DNA from 3 places in the Pseudomonas sp. S1_G07 genome. Region 1 is predicted to be linked to each of the others. Evidence: predicted binding sites of a transcription regulator. Region 1 holds the regulator's gene; each other region holds the start of a gene.
What was found. The regulator FliA, encoded in region 1, starts transcription of late flagellar genes. The targets are predictions, from matches to a motif close to CTAAAGTTTNNNNNNNNNNNGCCGNTAA.
Positions count from the first base shown of each region.

Region 2: the regulator FliA is predicted to act here: its motif matches at 1,913-1,940, upstream of AB4O05_RS10470 (flagellar protein MotY).
Region 3: the regulator FliA is predicted to act here: its motif matches at 1,703-1,730, upstream of AB4O05_RS19495 (methyl-accepting chemotaxis protein).

Region 1 is NZ_CP162778.1:5,317,286-5,320,544, reverse strand. It holds gene flhF (flagellar biosynthesis protein FlhF) at 1-564, shown strand, start outside; gene fleN (flagellar synthesis regulator FleN) at 671-1,504, shown strand; gene fliA (RNA polymerase sigma factor FliA) at 1,501-2,241, shown strand; gene AB4O05_RS24150 (chemotaxis response regulator CheY) at 2,410-2,784, shown strand; gene AB4O05_RS24145 (protein phosphatase CheZ) at 2,803-3,259, shown strand, end outside.
Region 2 is NZ_CP162778.1:2,306,238-2,309,496, forward strand. It holds gene AB4O05_RS10455 (peroxiredoxin C) at 1-67, shown strand, start outside; gene rnt (ribonuclease T) at 133-804, opposite strand; gene pyrC (dihydroorotase) at 801-1,847, opposite strand; gene AB4O05_RS10470 (flagellar protein MotY) at 2,004-2,912, shown strand; gene AB4O05_RS10475 (argininosuccinate synthase) at 3,042-3,259, shown strand, end outside.
Region 3 is NZ_CP162778.1:4,292,045-4,295,303, forward strand. It holds gene AB4O05_RS19490 (TonB-dependent siderophore receptor) at 1-1,577, shown strand, start outside; gene AB4O05_RS19495 (methyl-accepting chemotaxis protein) at 1,848-3,259, shown strand, end outside.

The DNA of each region.
Region 1 (3,259 bases):
GCCCTGGTGAGCATGGACAGCTACCGCATTGGCGCTCAGGAGCAACTCAAGACCCTGGGCCGCATCCTCAATGTGTCGGTGACCCACGTCGACCCGGGCCAGTCCCTGGCCAACGCCCTCGACCCGTTGCTGCGCAAGCGTGTGGTGCTGATCGATACCGCCGGCCTGCAAGCCAGTGACCCGGCGTTGCGCATGCAACTGGAAAGCCTGGCCGGGCGAGGCATCAAATCGAAGAATTACCTGGTGCTTGCAACCACCAGCCAGAAGCAGGTGCTTACTGCTGCGTACCACAGCTACAAACGCTGCGGCCTGGCCGGTTGCATCCTGACTAAACTGGATGAAACCGCCAGCCTGGGCGAAGTATTGAGTTTGGCCATCAGCCATGAACTACCGGTTGCCTACCTGACCGATGGGCCGCGGATCCCGGATGATCTGCATCTGCCGCGCCGTCATCAGTTGGTCAGCCGCGCCGTGAGCGTGCAAATGCAAGACGAGCCTAGCGAGGAAGCGATGGCCGATATGTTCGCCGACCTCTACCACAACCCGACAAAACGGGTCGGTTGAAGTCAGGATGAACACCGTGAAATGTACCTACATCGATGGTCTGCAAGCGATTCACGCGGCCAAGCCATGTAGCCTGCGTCTAAGCAAGACAAGGTAAAGAAATAAAATGGGCAGCATGCATCCCGTACAGGTGATCGCGGTGACCGGCGGCAAAGGTGGCGTCGGCAAAACTAACGTGTCAGTGAATTTGTCCCTGGCCCTGGCAGAGCTTGGCCGTCGCGTCATGCTGCTGGATGCGGACCTGGGGCTGGCGAACGTCGACGTTCTGCTCGGGCTGACACCCAAACATACCCTCGCCGATGTGATCGAGGGGCGCTGCGAGCTGCGCGATGTTCTGCTCCAGGGCCCTGGCGGGGTTCGCATCGTGCCGGCCGCCTCCGGCACCCAGAGCATGGTGCACCTGAGCCCGGCGCAGCATGCCGGCCTGATCCAGGCGTTCAGTGATATCGGCGATAACCTCGACGTGCTGGTGATCGACACCGCCGCCGGGATCGGCGAGTCCGTGGTCAGCTTCGTGCGCGCGGCCCAGGAAGTGCTGCTGGTGGTCTGCGATGAACCCACCTCGATCACCGACGCCTATGCGCTGATCAAACTGCTTAACCGTGACTACGGCATGAATCGCTTCCGCGTCCTGGCCAACATGGCCCAGAGCCCGCAGGAAGGTCGCAACCTGTTCGCCAAGTTGACCAAGGTCACGGATCGCTTTCTCGATGTCGCCTTACAATACGTCGGCGCGGTTCCCTACGACGAGTGTGTGCGCAAGGCTGTGCAAAAGCAGCGTGCAGTCTACGAAGCGTTCCCTCGTTCCAAATGTGCACTGGCGTTCAAGGCGATTGCCCAGAAGGTCGATACCTGGCCGTTGCCCGCCAACCCCCGGGGGCATTTGGAGTTTTTCGTCGAGCGATTGGTTCATCAGACGAGCGCAGGACCGGTGCTATGACCGCGAACGGCTATAACGTTTACAAGAAGTCTGCCCGTGACAGTCAGGGTGAGTTGATCGAACGCTATGCGCCGTTGGTCAAGCGTATTGCCTATCACCTGCTGGCTCGCCTTCCCGCCAGCGTCCAGGTCGAAGACCTGATCCAGGCGGGCATGATCGGCCTGCTCGAAGTGTCGACCAAGTACGATGCCAGCAAAGGGGCGAGTTTCGAGACGTATGCGGGTATCCGCATCCGTGGCGCGATGCTCGACGAGGTGCGTAAGGGGGATTGGGCGCCACGTTCGGTACACCGCAATACGCGCATGGTCAGTGACGCAATTCGTGCAATTGAAGCAAAAACCGGTCGCGACGCTAAAGATCACGAAGTTGCGGCCGAACTCCAATTGAGTCTCGACGATTATTACGGGATTTTGAACGACACCTTGGGCAGCCGCCTGTTCAGTTTCGACGACCTGTTGCAGGACGGCGAACACGAAGGGCTGCACGAGGACGGAGCGAGTACTCATATGGAGCCGGCGCGCGACCTGGAAGATGAACGCTTCCAGGGCGCGTTGGCAGACGCGATTGCCAATTTGCCTGAGCGTGAGCGACTGGTATTGGCGCTGTACTACGACGAAGAACTGAACCTCAAGGAAATCGGTGAGGTCCTGGGGGTCAGCGAATCGCGGGTCAGCCAGTTACACAGCCAGTGCGCGGCCCGCTTGCGGGGGCGTTTGGGAGAGTGGCGAGCGCGCTGACAGGCAGTGTGTGGGCGCTTGAGAACTTCACCGCGAGGGTGTTTGACCTTTGCGGTTTGATCCAGGGTGCCCCCGACAGTCCTTTTTGTGTAATGCCTGTTGATTGAAATGGCGCGTCCAGGTGCTGGGCGCGTTTAAGACTGCTTGGAGGTCGAATTGGACAAGAACATGAAAATCCTCATCGTGGATGACTTCTCAACGATGCGGCGGATCATAAAAAACCTGTTGCGTGACCTTGGGTTCACCAACACGGCCGAAGCAGACGACGGGACCACTGCGCTCCCGATGTTGCAAAGTGGCAACTTTGATTTTCTGGTCACTGACTGGAACATGCCGGGTATGACCGGTATCGACTTGCTGCGCAAAGTGCGTGCCGATGAAAGGCTCAAGCACCTGCCGGTATTGATGGTCACCGCTGAAGCCAAACGTGAGCAAATCATCGAAGCCGCCCAGGCCGGGGTCAACGGTTACGTGGTCAAGCCTTTCACTGCACAAGCCTTGAAAGAGAAGATTGAAAAAATCTTCGAACGCATCCACGGCTAATGCCATCGCGGGGGAGCTATGGACAATAACGAAACGTCACAGGGAGACTTTGAGTCAACCCTGAAAAAACATGCTCACCAGTTGGTCGAATGCCTTGAAAGAGGCCAGTTTGGCGAAGCGGTGCAGTTGATCCATGAGCTCAACCAGACCCGTGACCGCGGTCTGTACCAGGAAGTGGGCAAGCTCACGCGTGAGCTGCACAGTGCAATCGTCAATTTCCAGATTGACCCGCACATGCCCCAGGCCGAAGAAATCTCGCAAATCACCGATGCCACCGAACGCCTGTCCTATGTGGTCAGGCTGACTGAGGCGGCGGCCAACCGCACCATGGACCTGGTGGAAAACGCCACGCCCTTGGTCAACGGCATGGCGACGGATGCCCAGGCGCTCAGCGCTGACTGGGGCCGCTTCATGCGCCGTGAAGTGGGGGCTGAAGAGTTTCGTGAGCTGGCCCGTCGGGTCGAAGGGTTCCTGT
Region 2 (3,259 bases), 3.0 Mb from region 1:
CAAGGGCATGAACGCTTCGCCAGAAGGCGTTGCGGCTTACCTGACCGAGAATGCTGGCAACCTGTAAGCCATCGTCGCGGTAAAAAAAAACCGGCCTGAAAAGGCCGGTTTTTTTATGCGCGGCGCTCAACTTCAGTCGTTGAAGTCTTCCCAGCCACCCATCTGTTTCCAGCGATTGACGATGCCGCAGAACAGCTCGGCGGTCTTCTCGGTGTCATAGCGGGCCGAGTGCGCCTCACGACCGTCGAAGTCGATACCGGCTGCCTGGCAGGCTTTGGCCAGCACGGTCTGACCGTAGGCCAGGCCGGCGAGGGTGGCGGTGTCGAAGCTGGAGAACGGGTGAAACGGGTTACGCTTCATGTCCAGGCGCGTCACCGCGGCATTCAGGAAGCCCAGGTCAAAGCTGCTGTTATGCCCGACCAGGATCGCGCGTTTACAGCCATTGGCCTTCAGTGCCTTGCGTACGCCACGGAAGATATCGGTCAGCGCGGCTTCTTCACTCACCGCCATGCGCAGCGGGTGATCGAGCTTGATCCCAGTGAACTCCAGGGCCGCCGCTTCGATATTCGCGCCTTCAAACGGCTCGACGCGGAAGAAGTGGGTGTGTTCCGGGAACACGAAACCCTGTTCGTCCATGCCGATGGTGGTGGCGGCGATTTCCAGCAGGGCGTCGGTGGCGCAATTGAAACCACCGGTTTCTACGTCGATGACTACCGGCAGATAGCCGCGAAATCGCTCGGCCATCGGATGGCGGGAACCGCCACCACTGTGCTCGTGTTCGTCGTCGTAATGGTCTTCACTCACTTGCTTTCCTCCAGCAGGCGCCAGCGCAGTGTTTCACCGGCGCGCAGCGGGATAACGGTCAGCTCGCCAAACGGCAGGCTGGCAGGGGCGGTCCAGTCTTCACGAACCAGGGTGATACGGTCGGTATTCGCCGGCAGGCCATAGAAACGTGGGCCGTTGAGGCTGGCGAAGCCTTCGAGCTTGTCCAGGGCGTTGCGTTGCTCGAACGCTTCGGCATACAGCTCGATGGCGGCATACGCGGTGTAGCAGCCGGCGCAGCCGCACGCGGCTTCCTTGGCGTGCCGGGCATGGGGCGCGGAGTCGGTGCCGAGGAAGAACTTCGGGTTACCGCTGGTCGCGGCATCCAGCAACGCCACTTGGTGAGTGTTGCGCTTGAGGATCGGCAGGCAATAGAAGTGCGGCCGAATCCCGCCCACCAACATGTGGTTGCGGTTGTACAGCAGGTGATGCGCGGTGATGGTCGCACCGACGTTGGCCGAGGCCTCGGTGACGAACTGCACGGCATCGGCCGTGGTGATGTGCTCGAACACCACCTTGAGGGTGGGGAACAGCTCGACCACGCGGCGCATGTGCTCGTCGATGAAGACCTTTTCGCGATCGAACACGTCGACATCGCCACGGGTGACTTCGCCGTGGATCAGTAGCGGCATGCCCACTTCGGCCATGGCTTCGATGGCCGGCAGGATCTTGTCGATACTGGTCACGCCGGAATCGGAGTTGGTGGTCGCGCCCGCCGGGTACAGCTTGGCGGCGTGCACGAAGCCGCTGGCCTTGGCTTCACGAATCTCTTCGGGCTGGGTGCGGTCGGTCAGGTAGAGCACCATCAACGGTTCGAAGCGGCTACCGGCCGGCCGTGCAGCGAGGATACGCTGGCGATAGGCGTCGGCTTCAGTGGCATTACGCACCGGTGGTACCAGGTTAGGCATGATGATGGCGCGGCCGAACGTACGCGCTACATCGGCCACGGTTTGGGGTAACGCGGCACCATCGCGAAGATGAATATGCCAGTCGTCGGGACGCAGCAGGGTCAGGCGGTCGGACATTGGGGATTCCAGGCGGGTCAATCTGGTGGGAATGCTACCGGAAAAGACTCTTGCAGGCACTCGCTATCAAGTTTTGCCGGATGCAACCGATAGCCCTGGGTATGCCTTAACGATGTATGACGCTTTAACGTGTTGTAGAAACCAGTGGAGCCTCCCGTGCGCCAGCATTATCTAGCCCTGCTCAGTGTGTTCGCCAGCCTGCCTGCGATGGCCCTCACGTTCCAGACACGTCTGGAGAACATTGAGTGGAAGGTGGAAGGCGACAAGTTCGAGTGTCGCCTGACCCAGCCGATCGCCGATTTCGGTTCGGGTGAGTTCGTTCGCCGTGCCGGCGAGCAAGCGACATTTCGTCTGAAAGCCTACAACGGCTCACTGGGCGGCGGATCGGCCACGTTGCTGGCCGCCGCTGCCCCCTGGCAGCCGGGCCGGGGTGATATCAACCTCGGTGCCGTGCGCGCCGGCAGTGGCGATGTGCTGTTCAACAGCTCCCAGGCCCAGGCCGGGCGTCTATTCAATGGCTTGCTCGAAGGGCGCTCTCCCACCGTACGGCACTATGGCCGTGAAGGCGGTTATTCGGAAATCCGCCTGCTGCCGGTGAAATTCAACAAGGCCTACAGTGACTATCAACTGTGCACGGCCAAGTTGCTGCCGATGAATTACGATCAGGTCAAGCAGACGGAAGTCGGCTTTCCTGGTGGTGGCATCGAGCTGGAGGCGGCGGCCAAGCAGAAGCTTTCAGTAATCCTTGAGTTCTTGAAGGCTGATCCTACCGTCAACCATATCGAGTTGAACGGCCATTCGGACAACAGCGGCAATCGCTTAAGTAATCGCGATGTTTCGCGCCGTCGTGCGTTGGCGGTGATGGAATACTTCAAGGCCAATGGTATTCCGGAGTCCCAGATTACCCTGCGCTTCCACGGTGAAAGCTACCCATTGGTCCCCAATACCAATGCCGCCAATCGTGCCCGCAACCGCCGCGTGAATATTCAGCTTGAGCGGGTGGCGACCCCCGAGAAGCCGGCGCCCCAGGCCACTGTGCGAAGTAATCCTGCGGCCACATCGTAAGGTGCGGCCCCAGGTCGCCCGCTCGACATAATCTGTCGCTTTATCTTCATTTGCTGTCGCGCCCCTGTAAATCCACGGTTTTGGTCGGTAGAATCGACGCCTTTCCGTACAACCCCGTGGAGTGATGGCATGGCCGACGTAAACAAGGTCGTTCTCGCGTATTCCGGCGGCCTGGACACTTCGGTGATCCTCAAGTGGCTGCAGGATACTTATAACTGTGAAGTGGTGACCTTCACCGCTGACCTGGGTCAGGGCGAAGAGGTCGAACCTGCACGTGCCAAGGCGCAAGCAATGGGCGTGAAAGAGATCTACATTGACGACCTGCGCGAAGAGTTCGTCCGCGATTT
Region 3 (3,259 bases), 1.0 Mb from region 1:
TGACCGGCGCCGCCGGCAGCTGGGACGACTACCGTGGCGAACTCGACGCCTCCAGCCCGCTCAATGACAGCGGCACCTGGCGTGGCCGGGTCGTCACCTCGTACCGCGACGCCAACAGTTTCATCGACCATGCCGAGGAATATCACGGCCTGTTCTATGCCGTCACCGAAGCCGACCTGAGCGAAGACACCACCCTGACCCTCGGCTACTCGAACCAGAAGGACAAGACCAACTACTTCTGGGGCGCCGCGATGATCGGCCAGGATGGCCATCACCTGAACCTGCCGCGCGCCTACAACCCTGGCACCGACTGGGAGAACAAGGATCAGGAAATCAACACCGTGTTCGCCGAGCTGCGCCAACAGCTGGCCAACGACTGGAGCCTGCAGGTCAACGCCAACTACGCCGAACAGAACGCGCTGTTTTCCGGCTCCTATCAGTCGCGCTGGGTCAACAACACCCTGGCCCGGACGGTCTACCAGGCCGCCTACGATGAAAACCAGGCCGGCGTCGACGCGTTTGCCAGCGGCCCGTTCCAGGCCTTCGGTCGTAGCCATGAACTGGTGGTCGGTGCCAGCAAGCGTATCTACGACATGACCACCCACAACTACAGCCCGTACAACAACAACTGGCCGCTTACCGCAGGCAAGCCGGACTTCGTCCACACCCGCAACGAACGTGCGGTCACCACCCAGGACGGCGTCTACGTAACCACGCGACTGAGCCTGGCCGACCCGTTGAAGCTGATCCTCGGTGCGCGCCTGGACTGGTACGACTACGATAACCGCGACGGCGAAGGCGACTACCACGTCACCCGTAACCTCACCCGCTACGCGGGCCTGATCTATGAGCTGGACGACCACCACTCGGTCTACGTCAGCTACAGCGACATCTTCACGCCGCAAAGCCAACGAGACAGCACCGGCACGCCGCTCAAACCCATCGTCGGCAAAAACTACGAGGTCGGCATCAAGGGCGAATATCTGGGTGGGGCGCTGAATGCGAGCGTGGCGCTGTTCAACATCGACCAGGAAAACCGCGCTGTGGCGACAGTCGTGCCAAACTGCCCGCAAGCCAGCTGCAGCGAAGGCTCCGGCAAGATCCGCAGCCAGGGTATCGACGTCGAGCTGCAAGGCGCCTTGACCGAGAACTGGCAAGTGGGCGGTGGCTATACCTACGCGCGCACCCACACCCTCAAAGATGACGCCAACCCGCAAAAGGTCAACAAGCCGTTCGACACCGACACGCCCGAGCAACTGTTCAAGCTCACCACCCGCTACAACTTCCAGGGCCCGCTGCAGAAACTGCGCGTAGGCGGTAATATCTCCTGGCAGAGCCGCATGTATAACGACATCCCCCTGGTCGATGGCAGCAGCTACCGCCTCAAACAAGGCGCCTACGCCGTCACCGACCTGATGGCCGGTTACAAGGTCAACCAGCATCTGGACTTGCAGCTCAACGCCAATAACATCTTCGACCGCCGCTATTACTCGACCATCGCCAACTCCGCGAGCTATGGCGGCGACGCTTATGGCAGCCCACGCAACATGATGCTGACGGCCAAGTACAGCTTCTGACCGATACGGGCACTGTCGACCCCCAACGAGGCGGCGAAAGGATCCGCTGCCTCGCAGACGCGAGGCAGCACTCGGATCACACTGCTGCGGGGTGATGCCCCATTCAAAATTGAACCGAATCGCGCTTAAAGTCTCCTCACTCACTGCCGATACGCCTTTTGGCTTGCCCACATCTGCAAAAAACCTGATACCTGCTTTGCTCCGCAACTGCGCGCCATCGTGGCACGCCGCGTGCTTTGTTCCCGGCTAGACCACATGGAGTAACAGTGAATGCCTTCCAGCCCCCGTTTCCTGGAGCACTACCGCAAGGCCGACCGCGTCATGCTGGCGCTGATGTGGCTGATGTCCCTATTCTCCCTGGGCCTGGCGTTCTGGCACGACACCTTTAGCCAGGCGATCATCGTGGGTGGCGGCACCAGCCTGGTGCTGACCGTGCTCTATCGCACCCTCGGTGGCACCCGTGTGATGCGTTGCGCGTTGGGCGCCGGCCTGATGGTCATGGCCGCGCTGCACATCAACCAGGCCCAGGGCGTGATCGAAGCGCACTTCGGGATTTTCGCGCTGCTGGCCGTGCTGACCTTCTACCGCGACTGGCTGCCGATCCTGGTGGCGGCGCTCACCATCGCCGTGCACCACGTGGTGTTTCACGCCTTGCAGCACCAGGGCTTCCCGGTGTTCGTGATGGAGCACCACGGCGGCTGGACCATGGTGTTCGTGCATGCCTTCTACGTGGTGATGGAGACCATCGCCCTCCTCTACCTCGCGGTACACAGCCAGGCCGAAGCCGTCGAGAGCCAGGAAATGCTCGAGAAAATGCTCGCCGTCACGTCCCAATTCACCGCAGAAACCGGCCTCGACGAAGGCAAGGCACGCGTCTCCCTGGCCGAGCGTTTCGATCACTTCCTGCAGCAGCTCACCCACCTCATCGGCGGCGTCGCCCGTGACTCCCATGGCCTCGGCCAACTCGGCCAGGAACTGGCCGACGCCAGCGGCACCCTGGAAAAAGGCGCGCGGCACCAGTTGGCCGAAATCACCGAAATGACCGGGTCCATGCAACGCATGGAACACGCCATGGGCAACATTGCGGTGCACGTCGAACAAGCGGTTGAACATGCCGGAGGCGCCAGCAAACAAATCCTGCGCGGCCAGCAAAGCGTTGGCCGCGCCCAGCACGAAATCACCCAACTGGCCACACGCCTGGAAGGCACCCACCAGACCATCCAGGGCCTGGCCGTACAAGCCGAACAGATCGGCTCGGTACTGGACGTCATCAGCAGCATCGCCAACCAGACCAACCTCCTCGCCCTCAACGCCGCCATCGAAGCCGCCCGCGCGGGTGAACAAGGCCGGGGGTTCGCGGTGGTGGCCGATGAAGTGCGCAACCTGGCGCAACGTACGGCGGTCTCCACCCAGGAAATCAAGGCCATCATTGAAGGGTTGCAGCAAGGCAGCCGCCAGGCCGTCGAGGCCATGCACGACAGCCGCCAGGGCGTGGAACGCTGCGTGGAAGACAGCCAGGTCGCAGTGGAAATGCTAAGGGCGGTGGGCAATGACATTACGCAGATCGATGAACTCAATGGGCGGATCGTCACCACCACGCGCGAACAGACCGAGGCGAACCTGGAGATTGTCGAGCGCTTGCAGTCGGTGCAAAGCATTGCGCAGAGCACGGCCGACGACGT